2 regions of the Nesterenkonia sp. NBAIMH1 genome follow, and region 1 is predicted to be linked to the other one. Evidence: riboswitches for the same ligand, from Rfam matches in the RefSeq annotation. Region 1 holds a riboswitch; the other holds the start of a gene.
What was found. A riboswitch is a leader RNA that binds a small molecule or an ion and turns the genes downstream of it on or off. The one in region 1 is predicted to bind thiamine pyrophosphate.
Positions count from the first base shown of each region.

Region 2: linked by a shared signal. The riboswitch ahead of FS388_RS11110 (ECF transporter S component) and the one ahead of FS388_RS00920 (TenA family protein) in region 1 are both predicted to bind thiamine pyrophosphate.

Region 1 is NZ_CP042335.1:200,233-204,955, forward strand. It holds gene FS388_RS00910 (argininosuccinate synthase) at 1-890, opposite strand, end outside; gene FS388_RS00915 (ankyrin repeat domain-containing protein) at 1,067-1,492, shown strand; TPP riboswitch at 1,503-1,626, shown strand; gene FS388_RS00920 (TenA family protein) at 1,695-2,348, shown strand; gene tenA (thiaminase II) at 2,345-3,016, shown strand; gene FS388_RS00930 (arginine repressor) at 3,019-3,537, opposite strand; gene argF (ornithine carbamoyltransferase) at 3,534-4,517, opposite strand; gene FS388_RS00940 (acetylornithine transaminase) at 4,514-4,723, opposite strand, start outside.
Region 2 is NZ_CP042335.1:2,306,915-2,311,637, forward strand. It holds gene FS388_RS11100 (ADP-ribosylglycohydrolase family protein) at 1-148, opposite strand, end outside; gene FS388_RS11105 (ATP-binding cassette domain-containing protein) at 180-2,594, opposite strand; gene FS388_RS11110 (ECF transporter S component) at 2,584-3,249, opposite strand; TPP riboswitch at 3,239-3,356, opposite strand; gene FS388_RS11115 (exonuclease SbcCD subunit D) at 3,456-4,628, shown strand; gene FS388_RS11120 (AAA family ATPase) at 4,625-4,723, shown strand, end outside.

The DNA.
Region 1 (4,723 bases):
CGGGCCTGCTCGCGCTCCAGCGTGATGTTCTCCAGCTCGCGGTGAGCAGCCATCAGCGCCATGGCTCCCGGCGCCTCGTAGATCTCCCTGGACTTGATGCCGACCAGACGGTCCTCGACGATGTCGATCCGGCCGATGCCCTGGGCTCCGGCACGACGGTTCATCTGCTCGATGATCTGCAGAGGGCTCAGGCTCTCCCCATCGAGGGCCACCGGGATGCCGGCCTCAAAGGTGATGCTCGCGATGTCCGGGGCCGGCGAGAAGGCCGGGTCCTCGGTGTAGTCGTAGACGTCCTTGGTCGGACCGTTCCAGATGTCCTCCAGGAAGCCCGTCTCGACTGCCCGTCCCCAGACGTTCTGGTCGATGGAGAACGGGTTCTTCTTGGTGGTCTCAATGGGCAGCTCGTTGCGCTCCGCGTACTCGATGGCCTTCTCCCTGGTCAGGGCGAGGTCACGAACGGGGGCGATGCACTTCAGCTCCGGGCCGAGGGTCTGGATGGAGACCTCGAAGCGGACCTGGTCGTTGCCCTTGCCCGTGCATCCGTGGGCCACCGTCGTGGCGCCGAACTGCTGGGCTGCCGCCACCAGGTGCTTGGAGATGATGGGTCGGGAGATGGCCGAGACCAGCGGGTAGGCATCCATGTAGAGGCCGTTGGCCTTGAGCGTGGGCATGCAGTACTGCTCCACGAACTCGTCACGCGCATCGGCGACGTAGGCCTCCACCGCCCCGCAGTCGAGCGCACGCTGACGGACGGTCTCCAGCGACTCGCCCCCCTGGCCGACGTCGACCGCGACAGCGATCACCTCGGCTCCGGTGGCCTCAGCGATCCAGCCGATGGCAACAGAGGTGTCCAGGCCGCCCGAGTAGGCCAGTACGATGCGCTCGCTCACAGAAGTCTCCTCATGGGGTGTGCAGGGTTGATGAACCGCATTCTACATAAATATTCAGTACGATGCATACTTATCGATTGCGCGATCCGGCTCCCCCACTCTATGCGGGCCCCGGAGATGACGCACGGCGTCGCACAGCGGGTCGAAGAATGGACATGCTCGCTAAGCTGGTGCCCATGGCAGACCAGCAGACCCCAGGATCACCGGCGGACCTCACCGAGGAGCAGCTGGAATTTCTGGCCTCCATGTTCGACCTCGCCCGGGCCGGCAAGACAGAGGAGCTGCTGAGCCTGGTGGACCAGGGCATTCCCCCCAATCTCACCAACTCCTCCGGCGACACCCTCCTCATCCTTGCCGCGTACCACGACCAGGCTGAGCTGGTCCGGGGACTGCTGGAGCGCGGCGCGGAGACGGACCGCGAGAACGACCGCGGCCAGACCGCCGTAGGGTGCGCCGTCTTCCGCCAGAACGAAGAGATCACTCGGCTGCTGCTCGAAGCAGGCGCCGACGTGCACAGGGGGCGGCAGAATCCCTATGCGGTGATCGAGGTCTTCGGGATAGAGGGCATGCGATCCCTCCTCGACGAGTACACCTCCTCATGATGTAGCCTGAGTCACACCCGAGGGGCGTCCCGCCAAAGGGACTGAGATGACGCTGAGCCGCAGCGCGGACGGTGCGTCGACCCTTTGAACCTGATCCGGCTGATACCGGCGAAGGGACTGGCGAGCTGCCCGCAGCCTTCTCGCGGCAGCGCACCCTCTCCCTTCTCGTCGGTCCCGGATCGACCCCAGCAGAAGGAGAGAGATGGCCGAGAGATTCAGCACTGAGCTCAAGGAGCAGAACCAGCCGGCCTGGGACGGCGCAGTCGGCCACCGCTTCGTCGATGAGCTCCTCGCAGGCACTGTCAGCGACCACCACATGGCTGCCTACCTCATTCAGGATCACCGGTTCCTCGATGCGTTCCTCACCCTGCTCGGCGCGGCCATGGCCTCCGCCGACACGATGAAGGCGCGCCTGCGGTTCGGACGATTCGCCGGAATGATCTCCGACGACGAGAACAGCTACTTCCTGCGCTCCTTCGAGGCGCTCGGAGTCAGCGAGGAGCAGCGCATCGAAACCCCTGATACCGCCCCCTGCGCCGGCTTCCAAGCCATCATGCGCGAGGCTTCCCGCACACAGAACTATGCGGCTGTCCTCGCGGTGCTCACCGTCGCCGAGTGGCTCTACGGCGACTGGGCCCGCCGCGCAGGCACCAGCAGGCCCCAGCACTTCGTCCACGCGGAGTGGATCGATCTGCACAGCAGCCCGGCGTTCTACGAGTGGGTGGAGTTCCTCCGCTCCGAGCTCGACCGGGTCGGCCCCCAGGATGCGCCGACGGCCCAGGACTTCTTCTCACGGTCCGTGACGCTGGAGCTGGACTTCTTCAACGCCGTCTACCAGAACGGAGATCACTCATGAGCACCCTTTTCGACCGCCTGAAGGAAGCCTCCCCAGCCGAGTGGCAGGCCTATACCGACCACCCCTTCATCCAGCAGATGGAGGACGGGACGCTGCCCCCCGTCGCCTTCCGGGAGTACCTCATCCAGGATTATCACTTCCTGGTCCAGTTCGCCCGGGCCTATGCCCTCATCGGCTACAAAGCCCGATCCCTCGAGGACCTGCGCTACGCCCAGGAAGGCATCGGCAACATCCTGCACGAGACGCAGCAGCACGTAAAGCGCCTGGGCGAGCTCTACGGCCTGACGCCCGAGGACATCGAGAGCACCCCGGAGGACCCCGCGAACATCGCCTACACGCGTTTCGTGCTCGACGCGGGAGCCACCGGCGACCTCCTGGACCTCCACGTGGCCCTCTCCCCGTGCGTCATCGGCTACGCCGAGATCGGCCGGCGACTCAAGCCTGCCGCAGACGCGGACCCGAACCATCCCTACGCCGAATGGATCGCAGAGTACTCCTCGGAGTGGTACCAGGAGACGGCGCGGTCTGCCGTCGAGCACATCGAGGCGCTGGCAGCCCGCGGCGGCTCCGAGGCGCGGTTCCAGGATATTGCAGAGATCTTTGCCACTGCCTCACGAGCTGAGGCGGCGTTCTGGCAGATGGGCCTGGACAGAGCGGCCACGGGCTGAGCTCAGCCCACCATGGCGTCGAAGCGCGCCACCAGGGCCTCTCCCCCCGAGGGACCACGACTGATGAGCATGATGGTGTCGTCGCCGGCGATGGTCCCCAGCACCTCGTGCAGGCCCGCGTGGTCCACCGCACTGGCCAGGAACTGCGCCGCTCCCGGCGGAGTGCGCAGCACCACCAGGTTCGCGCTGGCCTCCGCGGAGACCAGCAGGTCCCTGCACAGCGAGGCCAGCCGCGCCGTGGTGGCGGCCTCCGTCTGGTCGGACTGGAGCTCACCGGCAGGGCCTTCGGCAGGCACCGCGTAGACCAGTGCGCCGTCGGCTCCGCGGACGCGTGCTGCCCCGATCTCCACCAGGTCGCGCGAGAGGGTCCCTTGGGTGACCCGCACCCCAGCCTCGGAGAGCCTGTCGGCCAGCTCCGCCTGCGACCGGATGCTCCCACGGGTGATCAGGTCGCGAACCTTGGCGTGTCGAGCAGCTTTGGTCGCAGGCGCGGTGCGCGATCGGGCAGACTCCCGGCTCATAGGCCCGCGGCCTCCGCCTCGCGCACCAGACGCTCCGTCGTCTGATCTGCCTGGCCCGACTCCACCAGCAGCCAGGCCATCAGCGCCTTCTGGGCGTGCAGACGGTTCTCCGCCTCATCCCAGATGATCGACTGCTCACCGTCCAGCACCTCTGCGGTGATCTCCGCTCCGCGGTAGGCAGGCAGGCAGTGGAGCACCACCGCATGACGGGCGGCCAGCGCCATGGCCCCCGCGCTGATCTGGTAGTCGCCGAAGAGCCGCATCCGCTGAGCCTTCTCGTCCTCCTGCCCCATCGAGACCCACGTGTCCGTGGCGACGGCGTCTGCGCCCTGAAGCGCCTCAGCCGGGTCGGTCGTGATGGTCACGCGACCGCCGGTCTGCGCCGCTCGCTCCTCGGCGGCCCGCACCACCTCCCGGGAGGGCAGGTGGCCCTGCGGTCCCGCGATGCGAACATCCATCCCGGCGTTCGCGCCGGCCAGCAGGTACGAGTTCGCCATGTTGTTCGCCGCATCGCCCAGGTAGGCCAAGGACCTACCCGCCAGTGTGCCGAGCTTCTCCCGGACGGCCTGGAGATCGGCGAGCAGCTGACACGGGTGGTAATCGTCCGACAGCGCATTGATGACGGGGACGCTGCTGAACTGGGCCATCTCCTCAAGACCGGCCTGCTCATAGGTCCGCCAGACGATCAGGCTCACCTGGCGATCCAGGACCCTTGCAGTGTCCGCGATGGACTCCTTGTGGCCCAGCTGGGACTCCCCCGGGCTGATGATGAGCGGACTGCCTCCCAGCGCCGCGATCCCTGCAGCGAAGCTGATCCGCGTGCGCGTCGAGGTCTTGTCGAAGAATACTGCTGCGGTCTGCGGGCCCTGCAGCGGCGCGATGGCGTAGGGGTTGGCCTTCATCCAGTCGGCGAGGTTGAGGACGCGGGTCAGCTCTTCGGGGCTGAGGTCCAAGTCGCTCAGAAAGTGGCGAGTGGTCATGCGGACTCCTTCGTCAGACGTGTCAGGGCGGCTGCGAGCCGGGCGACGGCCTCGTCGGCCTCCTCATGCGAGAGGGTCAGAGGCGGCGCGAGTCGCAGGGTGGCGTGCCCCGTGGCGTTGATGATCAGACCGTGGTGCTCTCGCGCGCAGGCGACGACGTCGCCGGCGCTGATCGAATCGGGCAGCACCAGGTCTGCACCGATGTG
Region 2 (4,723 bases), 590 kb from region 1:
ACTCGAGGACCTCAAGCAGTCCGTCGGCCAGGCAGAGGGTCAGCAGCGTCTCAGCGTGGATCGGCTCATCCCGGCCGGGCAGCAGTGCGGTCATCTGCCCCTGGAACTGCGCGATCAGCTCCTCGTCGGTCAGCGTGTCTCTGTTCACCCGGACAGGGTATCCGCCGTCGAGCACGGACTCAGGCCCAGACCAGGTTCCAGGTGCCCGCCAGCAGCGACGCGGCAGTGGCCGCGGCCGCGATTCCCGCGCCTGCCAGCACCACGAGAGCATCCGTAGGCACCAGACGCGCTGGTCGTGCCCAGGTGCGCGGCCCGGCGCCGAAGCCCCGGGATTCCATGGTGATGGCCAAGCGTGTGGCTGTCCGGATCGCCTGGACCAGCAGCCCGAACGCTTGGGACAGGGTGCCGGAGACTCCCCCTAGGAGGCCCTTCTTGGCACCGATGCCGCGGGCGCGACGCGCATGGCCCAGGGTGCTCCAATGCTCTGCCAGCAGCCCCATGAGCCGCATCGCAGCGAGTGCGCCCAGGACGAATCGCGCCGGTAGCTTCAGCTGCTGGGCCAGCGAGTCAGCCAGGTCGGTGGGATCGGTGGTGGAGAGGATGATGACGCTGGGCAGCACGATGGCGAAGGCTCGGAGCCCCAGGGCGACGCCGAGCAGCAACGAGCCGCTGCTGACTGTCGTGAAGCCCAGGTCCAGCAGCACCCGCCCGGACTCTTCACCGGCGATCGCGGTGCCCCATACGGCGATCACCGCCCCGACTGCAAAGGGCCAGATACGGCCGAGGAAGGCCAACGGACGGATTCCCGCCAGCCCGAGCATCAGAAAGCTGGTCGCTGCGACCACAGCCGCCGAGACCGCATCGATGGTCGCCACCAGGGCCAACGTGATGAGAGCAAGTGCTGCCAGCTTCGCAAGAGGGCTGCGTCGGCCCAGCCACGAGGAGTTCCGCGCGGAGCCCAGCCCGGGAAGCTCCGTGGTCCCCCGTTCGGCTGAGGGCGTTTCTGCGGGGCGGCTGCGGAACTGCCCGATGTCGACAGTCTCAGCGTCGAGGGCCTCCAGGAATGCGGCGTCGTGCGTGACCGCCAGCACAGCCCCGCCCGCGGCGAGGTGCTCACGCAGCAGGTCGACGATCTCCGCAAAGGTGTGGGCGTCCTGCCCGAACGTCGGCTCGTCGAGCAGCAGCATCTGCGGACCGGAGGCCAAGGCGGTGCCTACGGAGAGCCTGCGCTTCTCGCCCCCCGAGAGGCTGAACGGGTTGGCGTCGGCGAGCTGCTCCAGCCGCAGGCGGTGCAGCAGCTGGGCCACTCGTGCCTCGACATCCGTCTCAGCGAACTGCGGCCGGCCGTCGACGGTGCGCGCCTTCTCCGCGGAGAGCCTCAGCTCTTCGGCCACAGTGGGCTTCACGAACTGGTGCTCAGGCTCCTGAAAAACCATCCCGATACGACTGATCAGCTGTGCCGGATTCCACGCATGCGGGTCCGGGGTGAGCGTGCCGGCGTGCGGAGGCAGCAGGCCCGCCAGTGACAGCAGCAGGGTGGATTTGCCAGCTCCGTTCGGCCCCGTGATGCCCACCGCCCGGCCAGCGCTCAGGGTGAGGTTCACCCCGGTGAGCACCGGGGCAGGGCAGTGACGTCGCCGCCACCCTCTGCGCGGACTGTGCCGTGAGACGGCCAGCCCCTCGGCCCGGAGCACGACATCGCTGCCCTGCACTCCCGACTGCTGAGCACCTCCAGCCGGCGCGGAGATCCCCTCGGCGTCACCAGGGACTGACCGTGGCGATCCGTCCCACCCTGGGACCCAGAGGCCCGCCTCGGCGAGCTCCGTTCGCAGGGCACCGTCTGTGCTGAGAGTCGACGAGGGCGCTCGCCGGCTCACTCCGCTTCCTGGGGCGAGCACGACCAGCGTGTCCATGTGCTCGGCCCAGCGGGCCAGCCGGTGCTCGACGACGACGAGGGTGGCGCCGGTGCGTTCGGCGGCGGCGATCACCGCGTCGCGGACCTTGTCGGCACCCTCAGGGTCAAGGTTGGCGGTGGGTTCGTCGAGCAGCAGCAGACCCGGGCGCATCGCGAGGATGCCGGCCAGTGCGAGCCGCTGCTTCTGACCGCCGGAGAGCTGAGCGGTGGGATGGTCACGGGGGAGGTGACCGAGCCCCACGGCCCGCAGCGCTTCGGCGACACGGTCCGGAATCTCGTCCCGGGGGACTGCGAGGTTCTCCGGGCCGAAGGCGACGTCGTCGCTGAGGCGGGAGAGCACGACGGCGGCCTCCGGGTCCTGCTGCATGAGCCCGGCCCGGCCGCGTGCCTCCTCGGGGCGTGCGCCGTCGATGAGCAGATCGCCCTGGGCTTCGGCGCCCTGGTCCTGCAGAACACCGGCGAGTCCGTGCAGCAGGGTGGATTTGCCTGCTCCGGAGGGTCCTGCGATGAGGACCTTCTCGCCGGGTCGGATATGCAGGTCCAGACCTGCGACCGCTGGGGAGTCCCGGTCGGGATGGTGCCATGTCCAACCCCGGGCAAGAACCTGTGCTCCAGCTGAGGGAGCTTGCGGCGTCGTGGTGCGGGTGCTCGGCCGGACGGCCGCCGGATCAGAGGTCACGGCGGGGGCTTGTCCGGCCCAGCGGAGATTCGCGGTGCGCCTTCCTCGAGGCCATCGGTCCCAGAACACCGGTGGCGGCGAGCGCCCGGGTGCCCAGCCAGGGGAGAAGCCCGGCGACGATGGCCCCGGACAGCATGAAGCAGCCGATGTGGATGGCCGTCTCCAGGGGTGCGTAGGCGTACATGGGCACGATCCAGTGGTAGGTGATGCCGCCGGTGAGCCCGGAGGCGGCCCCGCCGAGGAGTGCGATCTCGATGCTGAAGCGCCGGTACATGACGGCCAGGAAGATGAGCTCGGCCCCGAGCCCCTGCATGAACCCGGAGGAGAGCACGGTGAGGCCCCATTGGGAGCCCAGGAGGGCGGAGACGGCGGCGGCGACCATCTCACAGTAGATCGCCGCACCGGGTTTGCGAATGATGAGAGCGCCGAGGACGGCGGGGAAGAGCCACATGCCGTGGACAAGCGTCTCCACCGGCGGATAGAAGGCGAAGAGGCTGCCCACGAAGTGGTAGCTGAGGTTCCAGCCCCAGAAGATGACCCCGGAGGCGACGGCGAGTGTGGACGCCACCACGATGTCGGAGACGCTCCAGCGCATGGAGCGGCGTGCGGATGCGGACCGTGCAGATGCGCGTGAGAGCGCTGAAGAAGAGTTCATAGCGACTTCCTTCGCAGGTTCTAGCCTGATCAGGTTCAAGGGTCTGGGCCTCAAGCCCACTCTCAGCGACTGGCCGGTGATCGGCGGCCGCTCCCCTGTCGGACAGAGTTCGGTATTCAGTTGTCACCGCCTAAGCGGTGGTGGGCGTCACATTAGCACGGGGCTGCGCGCACGTGGCTGTCCGTCCGCACCGGTAGGTTTGGCCTATGCGCTTCCTGCACACCTCCGATTGGCATCTTGGGCGTGGCTTCCACGGCTTCAGCCTGCGCACTGAGCAGGAGCAGCTGTGTGAGGCCGTGTGCGCCGAGGTGAGGGAGCAGAACATCGATGCCGTGCTGATCGCCGGCGATGTCTATGACCGGGCGCTGCCGCCGGAGTGGGCCGTGGAGCTGCTGGAGAGAACCCTCGGGCGGCTCGTGGAGCTGGGTGCGAAGGTCATCGTCACCTCCGGAAACCACGACTCGGCGGCTCGGCTGGGGTTCGGGCGAAGCCTGATGCGCAGCTCGGGGGTGCACATCCGCAGCGCACTCGAAGACGCCTGGGTGCCCGTTGAGCTGGAGGATGAGCACGGCCCGGTGCTGGTCTACGGCGTCCCCTACCTGGAGCCGCAGCTTCACGCCGCGGAGCTCGGCTGTGAGCGTGCCCACCACACTGCCGTGACCCGGGCCGTGGCCGAACGGATCCGGGTCGATCGTGCCGAGCGCAGCCCCCAGGCGCGCACCATTGTGATGGCGCACCTCTTCGCCGCCAAGGGCACGGCCTCCGCATCAGAGCGGAACATCGGTGCGGATGTCGCCGCGGGGGAGCAGCCGGAGCACCACGAGGACACCGTCGGCGGCCTCTCGGTGGTCCCGCTGGAGATCTTCGACGATTTCGACTGGGCAGCCCTGGGCCACCTCCACGGACGGCAGGCCCTCACGGACACCGTCAGGTACTCCGGGTCGCCGATCCGCTACTCATTCTCCGAGGCGGAGCAGGAGAAGGGAGCGTGGATCTACGACACTGCCGACGGAAGCGCCGCGGCCCTTGACTGGAGCATCGGCCGCCCCCTCAAGCGCCTCTCCGGCACGATCGAGGAGATCCTCGGCGCGGAGACGCTGGAGCGGTGGTCACACGCCTACGTGCAGGTGAAGCTCACTGATGAGCAGCGGCCCGAGCAGGCCTTCCAGCGCGTCCAGGAGTGCTACCCATACCTGGCCAGCTTCAGCTATGCAGGGGCGGGCCGGCTCACCAGCGGGTCCACCTACTCGCAGAAGCTGCAGCAGGCCCGCACCGATGCTGAGGTGGTCGCAGGCTTCCTGGAGCATGTGCGCAGCCGGAGCCCTCATGAGGCTGAGCAGCAGCTGATCGCCGAAGCCCTCCAGGAGGTGCGCGCATGAAGCTTCACGCCATGACTCTGTGCGCCTTCGGGCCGTTCCCCGGAACTGAGACCGTGGACTTCGATCAGCTCAGCGCCGAGGGTCTGTTCCTGCTG